Regions from separate parts of the Bradyrhizobium genosp. P genome, predicted to be linked through region 1. Evidence: riboswitches for the same ligand, from Rfam matches in the RefSeq annotation. Region 1 holds a riboswitch; each other region holds the start of a gene.
What was found. Region 1 has a riboswitch for cobalamin ahead of metE (5-methyltetrahydropteroyltriglutamate--homocysteine S-methyltransferase). Riboswitches for the same ligand answer to the same signal wherever they lie in the genome.

Region 1 (4,207 bases):
CTATGGGGCGTAGGCATTTTGTAAACTTCGTGATGCACTAACTGGCCTTTATGTAGCATGAAGCTTACAAAAGTCTATAAGCAAAAGAGGTAATTAGGTAGGGATTGGTTGAGCGTGCCCGGAGCTTGGGTGTGTCCTTTTTTTGAGAATCGGGGACGTGGTAGTATCGACTAGGCTCCCGGCAGGAGCCCGCCGCCCGTCGTAGCGAAGCCGTTGAGGCGCTGTCCTGATCAATTGTTCCCGCCATGTCATGTCGGGCTCGAGAGGTGGCTGACGGGCGACGCTTCGCTAAGGGCCGGGAAGACGTGTTTTTCGACCTCTACTATCACGAACTTCCCGAGAGCGGCCCGCTCGCTACGGCACCCAAAAGCTGGGATCGGCATATTGAAAGTCTTACATTTTGTCCGGCACTATCCCGATTGCCCACCCGGGTTGATCCACAGCTGCGAGTCGGATAGCCCTTGCCGGGCCGACGCAATCAGGTCCCGCATCTCGGCCGCCCGCCTCAGGAACGCGCGGCGAATGGATGTCGAAGACGCCGGGTTCGATATCGTTTGGATACTTGTAGCCCTTGAATGCGTCGAGCAGCTCCATCTTCGAGCGCGACGTCTCGATTGAAATGACGTCGGCGTCCATCGCCGCTATCGCATATGATATCGTTGAACTCCGAATAGCGCATATGAGTATGAATCTGCGTTTCGTTCGCGCCGCCGGACGAGCAGATACGGAAGCTGTCGACAGCCCAGTCGAGATAGGTCTTCCACTCTGATCGCAGCAATGGCAGTCCTTCGCGAAGCGCAGCTTCCTCGATCTGGATCATGGTCGCGCCGGCCGTCTCCAGATCGGTTACCTCGTCCCGGATCGCGAGCGCAATCTGGCGGCATGCCTCGCTGCGGGAGATGTCGTCACGAACGAACGACCAGTTCACGATCGTCACTGGCCCGGTGAGCATCGCCTTCATCGGCTTCTTGGTCAAGGACTGCGCGTACCGCCACCAATCCACCGTCATCGGCTTCGGCCGCGAGACATCGCCAAACAGCATGGGAGGACGGACGCAGCGCGAGCCGTAGGATTGGACCCAGCCGTGCTTCGTGAATACGAAGCCGGAGAGTTGCTCACCGAAATACTGCACCATATCGTTACGCTCGAACTCGCCATGCACGAGCACATCTAACCCGATGTCTTCCTGCCAGCGTACGGCGCGCGCCGCCTCTCCTTAAAATTGCTCGTATTGTGCGTCGCTCATCTTTCCCCGAGCATGCGCGGCGCGGGCGTTGCGGACATCCGCCGTCTGCGGGAACGATCCAATTGTAGTCGTGAGGAACGCTGGCAGAGCGAAACGTTTGCGCTGGACCTCGGTGCGGTTCGCAAACGAGCTGGTGCGGCGGCGCATGGTCTCGCCAATTTCCGCCATTCGTCGGGCGACAGTCGGGTCATGGATCTTTGGCGACGTCTGGCGGGCCGTCGCCGCGAGGTCCGAGCTGGCTACCGCATCCGCGACACCCTTGTCGCCGGCGAGCGCCCTTGCCAAGACCGCAAGCTCGCCGATCTTCTGGACGGAGAAGGCAAGCCAGCTCTTCACATCGAGATCGAGATCGGTCTCCAGTTCAACGTCGATCGGCACGTGAAGCATCGAGCAGCAGGATGCGATCTGTACGCGATCTGCGCCGAGCTTCGCGATGGCGGGTGTGAGCCGATCAAGGAGCGCCGAAAGGTCGGAACGCCAGACATTGCGGCCATCGACGACGCCGAGAGAGACCACGAGATCCTTCCGCGTTTCGTCGACCACCGCGCTCAGCTGCTCAGGCGCGCGGACAAGGTCGAGGTGAACGCCCGCAACCGGCAAGGCCAACACGGTTTCCAGGTTGTCGCCGACAGCCCCGAAATACGTGGCCAGCATGATCTTGAGGCCGGGGACGTCCTTGGCGAAGCGTGCATAGGTCCGGTGCAGTGCAACGCGTGACGGGCGATCGAGATCGAGAACTAGACACGGCTCATCGAGCTGAACCATTCAGCGCCGCGCTTCGTCAATTCCTGGAGAACCTCGACATAGACCGGCAAAAGATCATCCAGCAGCGACAGCGGATCAAGTGCCGGATCGGCGCTCTTGCCGAGCTTCAAGAATGTGACAGGGCCGACCAGAACCAGACCAGTCTGATAGCCTGGGCTCTTCGCCTCATCGTATTCCTCGATGGGCTTGCGTGAGGACAGCCTGAAGGTCTGGCTCCTGTGAAATTCCGGCACCATGTAGTGATAATTGGTGTCGAACCACTTGGTCATCTCCGCGCTGCCGTGCTGTGCCCGTGATGGGCGTGGCCGCAACTCGCATCGTGCCCATCGTCCTGTGCGCCGCGCGCCATGGCGAAGTAGGTCTTGAGCGAGACGGGTCCCGTTTTCCAGCCGTAAGAGTCCGGAATGGCTCCGACCATGACGCTGGTATCGAGCACCGGATCGTACAGCGAGAAATCGCTCGACGGAATCACGGTGGCACCGGGAGATTTCTGCCGAGCCCAGTTGGCAACGCGAAGTCCGGCCGCAGCGTCAAGAAGTTGCTCTTCGCTGATTTTTCCGGCCCAATAGCTTTCGAGCGCGAGCTTGAGTTCGCGGCGCGGCCCGATCCGGGGCGTGCCGAGTGTTGCAACAGGAAGTGAGAGAGTAGACATAGCTTTAACCCCATGGTTGTGGGGGCAAAAGGCCATGGCGGACGGCGGGCAGAGAGCCACCAAAGCGGCAACTGCTTGGCGTACCACCGGGACACCCCGCCCGTGGACGATCATGTTGTCGGGGCAGGTCTCCTGGCTCGCGGGTCATCGCCTGCATCCGGCCTTCCCGAAGCATTTGCTTCAGTGACTTTTGTGGATGCAGGCTCGCCGCCTACAGTTGCGGGGGCAGCGCCGGCATTGCATCGATCCTGGATTGATCGAGAGCGCACCGGCTTCCCTCTTAGCTCCAGATCAAGCGGGACCTGGAGAACCTCGACAGCTTGGATTATCTGCGACAGGACCGTCGCGTCAACCTCTCGAACGTTTTCTTCGACGCGGTAGACCTCCATCGCCGGCACCGCGGTGGTGCAACGAGCCAATTGACCCCGGCTTTGACAAACTTCTGACATCATCTGTGACGGTTCTCCTTACGGAGATCAAAAGGGAACGTGGTGCGGGATTTCCCAACGCCACGGCTGCCCCCGCAACTGTAAGCGGCGAATCTTTCGTCATATGCCACTGGGAATCTGGGTCCTGGGAAAGTGACGTCGAGGAAACGACCCGCGAGCCAGGAGACCTGCCGCAGCCGTTGTCACACGCGAAGATGTCGGTCGGGGAGCAACGGTCCATCCGCTGATGGCAACTTGGCGTCAACTGGGATGCGCAACGCGGGAGCGCTTGCACTCTTGCCGCGCCCGGCCGGGTTCTTTTTACAGCGATCAGTGCAGTTGCGATGATCACGATAGCATCGGTCGCATGCCGTCGAAGGTTGGAGTAGTTTCAAAGATGCTCGGGACAACCGCTGGATCAGCCAATTAGAACTGCCGCCAAAAGCGCTGCGGCCCTAAGGTCGGCATTGCGAACATCATCCTTGAACGGATGTTTGAGTTGGATCGAGAAACCGCGGCCATCACTCAATACACCGGTTGTCGTGTCCGGTTGAAAACACTCATGTCCGTAATCGGACGCCGAGGCGCAAGTATTCCGTCTTCGCCGCTCGCGGCACATGTTTCTGGCCTCTTTTGAAGCAAGGCGCGTTCGCCTTTGGTGGCACGTCGATTGCTAGTGCACAGTGATGGATCCACACAACAATCGGATTCGCAGCGTCGATTAGGAGGAAACCAGATGAAGCGCGGTCTCCGTTCCGAAGATCGATTGCCCCCAGGGGAGCGGGGAAGCGAACAGAAGTTGTGCGGGAGCGCGCTGGATCGGGCCGAGTTCGCCGACCGACTCCGCTTTCATCACATCGGGGAGTTCGCGCATCTTTTTTTCGAGGGATACTAGCCCACCGCGGCGCTCGAAGCATTCCTGGGCGCCGCTTCGCAGCAGACGGGCAATGTTCGCATCGGCTGCGACATCGGCCTATCGTCATCGAACGAACTGAGCCGCCCTCGCGCCTTGCCTGCACGCAAAAGCTAAAGGAGTCCAAAAGATGCGCGCGCCGAGCTATTCCGAGACTCTGGAATTCGCGATCGACAGGTCGTACGACATTAATATTGACATGC
Region 2 (4,207 bases), 3.7 Mb from region 1:
GTCGCCCGTCGACCTCCGGCAGCACCACATGCATCGCGAGATCGGCCGGCGACAGGCCTCGCAGCGAGGACGCCCAATCTTCCCTGCCCGCAGTTGACAGCGCGACCTGAAACACCGGACAGCCTGCCGCGTTGAATGGCGTTGTTCCATCGTCGGCCATCGCCGAGAACGCGGTCGCGTTCACAAGTGCAGCCGGCGGACGCTCCGCGAAATGTGCTTTCAGCCACGCCGAGACGCCGGGCGCTTTCAGCGAGGTCGCGAACGCGCCGTAGGCGTCAAAGCCCTTTTCGCGCAATGCCGCGATCAGCGCGTCGATCGGGCCGGTATCGGCCGACGTCAGATAGGAGCGATAGAAGGTGACGAGCGCCTGCGGTCTTCCGTCAGGCGACGGCAAGGACGCCAGCGCTCCCATGGAGGGATAGTAGAAACCCATCTCGGGGATTTCGGTCTCGCCGAACACCGGTCCCGCGTACAGACCGGAGGCCAGCGCGAGCTGCGCAATCGCAACCTGCGCCGCGACCGCGCCGCCGGCGTCGCACAGCGCGCGCAGACGCCGCAGCGTCGAGACCGGGACGTTGGAAAGGGCATCGAGCCGCGCGTCGTCGCGGCCGTCGGCCGGCAGTACCGCAAGCGCGATGCCGTGCCGCGTGGCGAGCTCGTGCAACGCGTTGATGCCATAGGACCAATAGGACTCACCGCCGATTAGGCGAACCAGAATGCCACTAGCGCGGGACAGCGTGCGTTCGATGTAAGTGTCGACCGAGAGCGGATGGCGCAGCGCCATCAGATGGGCGAGCCGCAGCGACGGCAGGCCCTTGCGTCCACGCCGCCAACCGGCGGCGAAGGCGGCGAGATCGCTGTCGGAGAATGACAGCACCACGAGAGCGGCCGGATCCTGACCAAGATCGACGGGTGTCGCGGTCTCCTCCAGGCCATGGCTCTCGCGGAAGACGACGTGCATCAGACCCCCAATCCCGCTTTGATCGCGTTCTCGTCGATGTCGCCCTGCTCGCCGATGACGACGAGCTTCGATCGCCGCGGCGCCGCGCCCCAGGGCTTGTCGAACTGGTGGCGCACGCGCTCGCCGACCGATTGCACCAGAAGCCGCATCGGTTTGCCCTTCACCGCGAGATAGCCCTTGGCGCGCAGCACATTCTGCTCGCGCGCCAAGCGCGCGATGGAAGCGACCAGCGCGTCGATGTCGGACACTTCCGGAAGCTCGATGACGACGGATGCGAAGTCGTCATGCTCATGCTCCTCCTCGCCGTCGTGAAGCGAGGGCCGCGCGGCGAGGTCGTCCTCGGCGGCCGCGTTGAAGCCAAGAATCACCTGCGGGTCGATCGCACCGTCTGTGATGGCGAGTATCGGAACCTGCCGCGGCGTCTCGGCCGTGATCGCCAGCCGGGCCGCTTCAAGGCCGGCCTGGCCCACAAGATCGGCCTTGGTCAAGAGCACGATGTCCGCGCAACAGATCTGGTCCCCGAACACCTCCGATAGCGGCGTCTCATGATCGACGCTCCCGTCAGCCGCACGCTGGGCCTCGACGGCCTCCGGGTTCGGCGCGAAACGGCCGGCGGCGACCGCCTCGGCATCCGCGAGCGCGATCACGCCGTCGACGGTGATGCGCGAGCGGATCTCCGGCCATTCGAACGCCTTCAGAAGCGGTTTTGGCAGCGCGAGGCCCGAGGTCTCGATCAGGATGTGATCGGGCCGCGTTTTTCGCGCGAGCAGCGTCTGCATGGTCGGAATGAAATCATCCGCGACGGTGCAGCAGATGCAGCCGTTCGCGAGCTCGACGATGTTTTCCTCGGGACAATTCGCGTCAGCGCAGGATTTCAGGATCTCGCCATCGACGCCTTCACTGCCGAACTCGTTGACGAGCACCGCAAGCTTCTTGCCGTTGGCGTTGGTGATCAGATGCTGGATTAGCGTCGTCTTACCCGATCCAAGGAAGCCGGTGACGATCGTGACCGGGATTTTTGCAAGCGTGTTCATTCGGCTGCCTCCGGCAGGACGGCGATGGGTGGAATGCGGGCAACCGATTGCTTGCGAAAAACTTCCGGCCGGTTGCGCCATGGCACGATACCGTCGGATGCAGCCCGGTAAGCCGTCGCCCCCGCAATCACATCCCGCGCATGGGCTTCAGACAGGCGGCCATACACGTAGGACCATCGCCCCGTCGCGCTGAGTGCGACCGAGCAGCCTTGGCTGCATGCCGACAGGCATTCGACCGGCACTAGCTCGACGCCTTCGGGCACGCCGGCATCGAGAATTGCGGCATACAGGCGCTCGCCGGGCGCGGTCTTGCCCTCCGCCAGCTTCTGGCCGACGCGGCAGGTAATGCAGACGTAAAGTGTGACAGTCATCGCCCCGTCCAGCATAGGCAGCGGGGGGCAATGAGGCGCGAACCATTCTCTCACTGGTTCGCTTCCCCGTCACGGAACACCCCGTCCGCCGGTTCAAAACTCTGCGCTGGCAGGTCTCCCGGCTTGCGGAGCAGGATCTTATCCTTCGATCCCCGCCTTCCCGACCCCCTTGGGGATCAGTGGCTTCGGGCATCTCTCCGGTCACGGTCGCGGGGGCGGCTGCTTTTGGGACCAGACCTTTCGATCTAAGCCCTATCGCATTCCCTCTTCGCCTGTCGTAGGACAGGAACCAACGCAAACCCACCATTTGCTGAAGGTCGCGATTTGTCAAGCCTGAGGACGACGCCAGATGATGTCTGAACAAGATGCCGCCGAGGACGAAGGCGTGGTCGCCACCGACGCATCGCTTGACGCCCGCCACGCGTCGAAGATGGCAAAGAAGAAGGTCGCCCGCGACAAGATCATGGCGACCAAGAGCGGCGAGAAGGGACTGATCATCGTTCATACCGGTGCAGGAAAGGGTAAGTCATCCTCCGCCTTTGGCATGATCGTCCGCTGTGTCGCGCATGGCTTTCCCTGCGCGGTCGTTCAGTTCATCAAGGGCGCCTGGGATACTGGCGAGCGCCGCCTGCTCACCGGGCATTTCGGCGATCTCTGCCAGTTCCATGCGATGGGCGAAGGCTTTACATGGGAAACGCAAGACCGCGCCCGCGACATCGCCGCCGCAAAGGCCGGCTGGGACAGGGCCAAGGAGCTAATCCTGGATTCAACCTTGCGCATGGTCTTGCTCGACGAGATCAACATCGCGCTGCGCTACGACTATCTCGATATCGACGAGGTCGTTGCGTTCTTGAAGACACACAAACCACCGATGACGCATGTCGTCCTCACCGGCCGGAATGCCAAGGGGGAGTTGATCGAGATCGCCGACCTCGTCACGGAGATGACGCTGCTGAAGCATCCGTTCCGATCCGGCATCAAGGCCCAGCCCGGCGTCGAGTTCTGAGGAGAAGCACGGGATGGCGCGCGCATTGATGATCCAGGGAGCGGGCTCGGACGTGGGCAAATCGCTCATCGTCGCCGGGCTTGCGCGCGCCGCGAAGCGCCGCGGCTTGCGCGTGCTCCCCTTCAAGCCGCAGAACATGTCGAACAATGCGGCCGTGACGGTCGACGGCGGCGAAATCGGCCGTGCGCAGGCGTTGCAAGCGCTCGCGGCGGGCGTCGAACCGCACACTGACATGAATCCGGTTCTGCTCAAGCCTGAGACCGATATCGGCGCGCAGATTATCGTGCAGGGCAAGCGCATCGCAACGGCGCGCGCCCGCGAATATGCGTTGATGAAGCCGTCATTGATGGGCGCGGTGCTGGAGAGTTTTTCGCGACTGAAGCAGCGCGCCGATCTTGTGCTCGTCGAAGGGGCTGGCAGCCCCGCCGAAGTCAATCTTCGCAAGGCCGACATCGCCAATATGGGCTTTGCCCGCAAGGCCGATGTCCCGGTGATGTTGATCGGCGACATCGACCGCGGCGGTGTCATCGCTCAGCTTGTCGGGATCAAGACCGTGATCGACGCGGACGATGCCGCGATGATCCAGGGCTTTGTGATCAACAAGTTTCGTGGCGACTCGACGCTATTTGACGATGGCTACCGGCTGATCGAGGCAAAAACATCCTGGCGCGGCTTTGGGGTGCTACCCTATTTCGACCGCGCCGGCGAGCTTCCGGCCGAGGATGCGCTGGGCCTAGCTGATGCGCGCAAACCCGGCCGGTGCAAGATCGCGTTCCTCGCGCTGTCGCGGATTGCCAATTTTGACGATCTCGATCCGCTCAAGCTCGAGCCCGGC
Region 3 (4,207 bases), 1.4 Mb from region 1:
CGGCTTCTTGGTCAGCGACTGCGCGTATTGCCACCATTCGACCGTCATCGGCTTCGGGCGCGAGACGTCACCGAACAGGATCGGCGGCCTGACATAGCGCGAGCCGTAGGACTGCACCCAGGCATGGTCGGTGAAGACGAAGCCGGAGAGCTGCTCGCCGAAATACTGCACCATGTCGTTGCGCTCGAACTCGCCGTGAACGAGCACGTCAAGGCCGATGGTTTCCTGCCAGCGCACGGTTTCGGCGGTCTGCTCCTGCAGGAAGGTCTTGTAGTTGGCGTCGCTCAGCCCGCCCTTGGCATGGGCCGCGCGCGCCTTTCGGATTTCCGGTGTCTGCGGGAACGAGCCGATGGTCGTAGTTGGGAACGCCGGCAGATTGAAGCGCGCGTGCTGCACGTCGGCACGGTCTTCAAACGCGCTGCCCCGGCGACGCATCGCGGCGTCGACCCCGGCCAAGCGCTGCGCGACCTTCGCGTTATGAATCCGCGGTGAGGTCTTGCGCGCAGCTGCAGCGGCATCCGAGGCTTTCAGGGGCGCCTCGACCTGACTGCGGCCGCCGCCAAGCGCGGCACCCAGCGCGGCCAGTTCCTCCATCTTCTGCACGGAGAAGGCGAGCCAGCTCTTCACTTCGGCATCGAGCTTGGCCTCGAGTCCGAGATCGATCGGAACGTGCAGTAGCGAGCAGGAGGGCGCGATCTGCACGCGATCCTTGCCGAGCTTTGCGATCACGGGTTCGAGCCGGCCGAGAATCCTGCTCAGATCGGCGCGCCAGATGTTGCGGCCGTCGATCACGCCGAGCGAGACGATGCGGTCGGCGGGCAGGCGGGCGAGGTCGTCGAGCTGCTCGGGCGCGCGCACCAGATCGAGATGCAGGCCGGCGACGGGGAGCGCAAAGGCGGTGTCGCGGTTCTCACCCAGGCTGCCGAAATAGCTCGCCAGCATGATCTTGATCTGCGGCACCGCCTTGGCGATCTCCGCATAGGCATGGCGTAAGGCGCTACGTGCCGCATCGTCGAGATCGAGCACCAGGCAGGGCTCGTCGATCTGCACCCACTCGGCGCCGCGGGTGGCGAGCTCGCGCAGGACCTCGATATAGACAGGCAGCAGCCGGTCCAGCAGCGACAGGGTGTTGAGGCCGGCATCCTTGCTCTTGGCGAGCTTCAGGAACGTGACCGGACCGACCAGCACCGGGCGGGTCTGGTAGCCCAGCGCCTTGGCTTCTTCATATTCCTCGATCGGCTTGCGCGAGGCGAGGCTGAACTGCTGATCGTCAGACAGTTCCGGCACCATGTAGTGGTAGTTGGTGTCGAACCACTTGGTCATTTCCTGCGCCGGTACGCCGTGACCATGGCCGTGAGGGGCATGGCCGCAGGACGCATCATGGGTGTGACCTTCGGCGCCGCGCGCCATCGCGAAATAGGTCGCGAGCGGCACCGCGCCACCGGTCCAGCCGTAGATTTCGGGAATCGCGCCGACCATGATCGAGGTGTCGAGCACCTGATCGTAGAAGGAGAAATCGTTCGACGGAATCACCGACACGCCGAGCTTCTTCTGCCGCGCCCAATTGGCGGCGCGTAGCCCGATACCGGTTTCGATCAGGGCCTGCTGGTTTGAAGTGCCGGACCAGAAGCTTTCGAGCGCAAGCTTGAGTTCGCGGCGCGGGCCGATTCGCGGCGTGCCGAGGGTGGCAACGGCAAGTGAAGAGGAAGATGTAGAAGACATTGGCTTAACCCCAAAAGTTGGGGGCAAAGGCCGTAGTGACACGTCTGGACTCCGCAAACGCGGATAGCGCGTGCGGGGTCGCAACCGCACCACCGGGACACCCCGCCCGTGGACGTGTATGTTGTCGAGGCAGGTCTCCTGGCTCACGGGTCTCAGCTACCGTCCGGCCTTCCCGAGGCTTGCGCCTCAGTGGCTTAGGTGGACGGCGGCTCACCGCTTACAGTTGCGGGGGCAGCGCCGGCATTACACCGGCTTCCCTCTTAGCTTCGAAAGAAACTGCCTTTCGAAGAACCACGACGCGCCCACTTATCGGCAAGATCCCGCGCCCGTCAACACACGTGGGCTCGATCGAAGTTTCCCACCGATTCCCACAGGGCGCTCGACCAGAATTCGAAAATTTTTCACTGAGGCGGATCGGGCCGTTGACACGACGTCTCAAATCACACCACATGTAGGTGTCACGGTCTGCCATATCTCTAGATTTGGTAGCTAAGAGGGAAGCCGGTGGACTACGGGTTGATCCGTAAAAGTCCGGCGCTGCCCCCGCAACTGTAAGCAGTGAGTTGTTCCCGCCCTGTTAAGTCACTGATGCTAAACAGCATTGGGAAGACGAGGGAGCAACAGCGACCTGCAAGCCAGGAGACCTGCCGGGACATCGAATCTACGTCCACGGGCGGGGTGTCCCGGCGGTCGCTTGCATTGCCATGCCGGTGCTTGCCGCCGGTTGATGCAGCGTCCCCTCGACATCCAGCCCCAACAAAACATGCATGGGGTCTGCACGATGTCACTCTCTCTCGATCGCGAAGTTAAGTCAGCGCCGCTCATCCTTCTGCGTCCGGAATCGCTCGCCGCGCCGGAGACGGAGCTTCCCATGCAGGTGATTCGCCGTAACGGCACGGTCTCGAGGTTCGACGCCAGCAAGATTTCGGTGGCGATGACCAAGGCGTTCCTGGCGGTCGAAGGGCACACCGCTGCTGCGTCGCGCCGCGTGCACGAGATCGTCGAGCAACTCACCGCCGAGGTCGTCGGCGCGCTGGCGCGCCGGATGAGCGAGGGCCGCACCTTCCATATCGAGGATGTGCAGGACCAGGTCGAACTGGCGCTGATGCGCAGCGAGCACCACAAGGTGGCGCGCGCTTACGTGCTTTACCGCGACGAACGCACCCGGCAGCGCGCCGAGCAGGACGCTGCAAAGGCGGCAAAGCCCGCTGCCGCCGGGCCGACGATCCATGTCACGTTGCCGAACGGCGCCAAAGTCCCGCTCGACCAGGCGCGGCTTGCGCTGATCATCAACGAGGCCTGCGCCGGGCTCGACGGCGTCGACGCCGCGCCTGTCGTCGCCGAGACCCAGCGCAACGTCTATGACGGGATCAGCCAGGACGAACTGGCGCAGGCCTCCGTGATGGCCGCGCGTACGCTGGTTGAGCAGGAGCCGAACTATACCTATGTCAGCGCGCGCCTGCTGCTCGACAAGCTCCGCACCGAGGTACTGTCCTACGTCCATGACGTACCGACCAATGCGTCGCAGGCGGACATGGCCGTGCGCTATGCCGAGTATTTCCCGGCCTATATCAAGACCGGCATCAAGGCCGAGTTGCTTGACCCAGAACTCAGCCGCTTCGATCTGGCGCGGCTTTCGGCGGCGCTGAAGCCCGAGCGGGATCTGTCGTTCCAGTTCCTCGGCCTGCAGACGCTATACGACCGCTACTTCCTGCATGTCCGCGGCAACCGCCTCGAGCTGCCGCAGGCCTTCTTCATGCGCGTCGCCATGGGGCTCGCCGGGCGCGAGATCGACCGCGAGGCGCGCGCGATCGAGTTTTACGATCTCTTGTCGTCGTTCGACTTCATGGCTTCGACGCCGACGCTGTTCAATTCCGGCACGCTGCGGCCGCAGCTCTCGTCGTGCTTCCTGACCACCGTGGCCGACGACCTCGACGGCATCTTCAAGTCGATCAAGGACAACGCGCTGCTGGCGAAATATTCCGGCGGCCTCGGCAATGACTGGACCCGCGTTCGTGGTCTCGGCGCGCACATCAAGGGTACCAATGGCGAAAGCCAGGGCGTGGTGCCGTTCCTGAAGGTGGCCAACGATACCGCGATCGCCGTCAACCAGGGTGGCAAGCGCAAGGGCGCGGTCTGCGCCTATCTCGAGACCTGGCATGTCGACATCGAGGAATTCCTCGACCTGCGCAAGAACACCGGCGACGACCGCCGCCGCACCCACGACATGAATACTGCGAACTGGGTGCCCGATTTGTTCATGCAGCGCGTCGAGACCGACGGCGAATGGACACTGTTCTCGCCGGACGAGACGCCGGATCTGCACGATCTCTACGGCAAGCCGTTCGCCGAGCACTATGCGCATTACGAGGCCAAGGCGGCGCGCGGCGAGATGCGGGTGTTCAAGCAGGTCCGTGCCGTCGACCTGTGGCGCAAGATGCTGACCATGCTGTTCGAAACCGGCCATCCCTGGATCACCTTCAAG

Region 2: another riboswitch for cobalamin. It lies ahead of ACP2YO_RS42570 (DUF1636 family protein); the one in region 1 lies ahead of metE (5-methyltetrahydropteroyltriglutamate--homocysteine S-methyltransferase).
Region 3: another riboswitch for cobalamin. It lies ahead of metE (5-methyltetrahydropteroyltriglutamate--homocysteine S-methyltransferase); the one in region 1 lies ahead of metE (5-methyltetrahydropteroyltriglutamate--homocysteine S-methyltransferase).

What each region holds. Positions count from the first base shown of each region.
Region 1 is NZ_CP188195.1:2,626,897-2,631,103, forward strand. It holds gene ACP2YO_RS12715 (helix-turn-helix domain-containing protein) at 1-17, opposite strand, end outside; partial or broken gene metE (5-methyltetrahydropteroyltriglutamate--homocysteine S-methyltransferase) at 429-2,663, opposite strand; cobalamin riboswitch at 2,769-2,993, opposite strand; cobalamin riboswitch at 3,105-3,301, shown strand; gene ACP2YO_RS12725 (hypothetical protein) at 3,813-3,965, opposite strand; gene ACP2YO_RS12730 (coproporphyrinogen-III oxidase family protein) at 4,135-4,207, shown strand, end outside.
Region 2 is NZ_CP188195.1:8,866,918-8,871,124, forward strand. It holds gene cobN (cobaltochelatase subunit CobN) at 1-961, opposite strand, end outside; gene cobW (cobalamin biosynthesis protein CobW) at 961-1,995, opposite strand; gene ACP2YO_RS42570 (DUF1636 family protein) at 1,992-2,366, opposite strand; cobalamin riboswitch at 2,458-2,675, opposite strand; gene cobO (cob(I)yrinic acid a,c-diamide adenosyltransferase) at 2,719-3,372, shown strand; gene ACP2YO_RS42580 (cobyric acid synthase) at 3,386-4,207, shown strand, end outside.
Region 3 is NZ_CP188195.1:1,247,932-1,252,138, forward strand. It holds gene metE (5-methyltetrahydropteroyltriglutamate--homocysteine S-methyltransferase) at 1-1,722, opposite strand, end outside; cobalamin riboswitch at 1,834-2,033, opposite strand; cobalamin riboswitch at 2,167-2,388, shown strand; gene ACP2YO_RS06030 (ribonucleoside-diphosphate reductase subunit alpha) at 2,504-4,207, shown strand, end outside.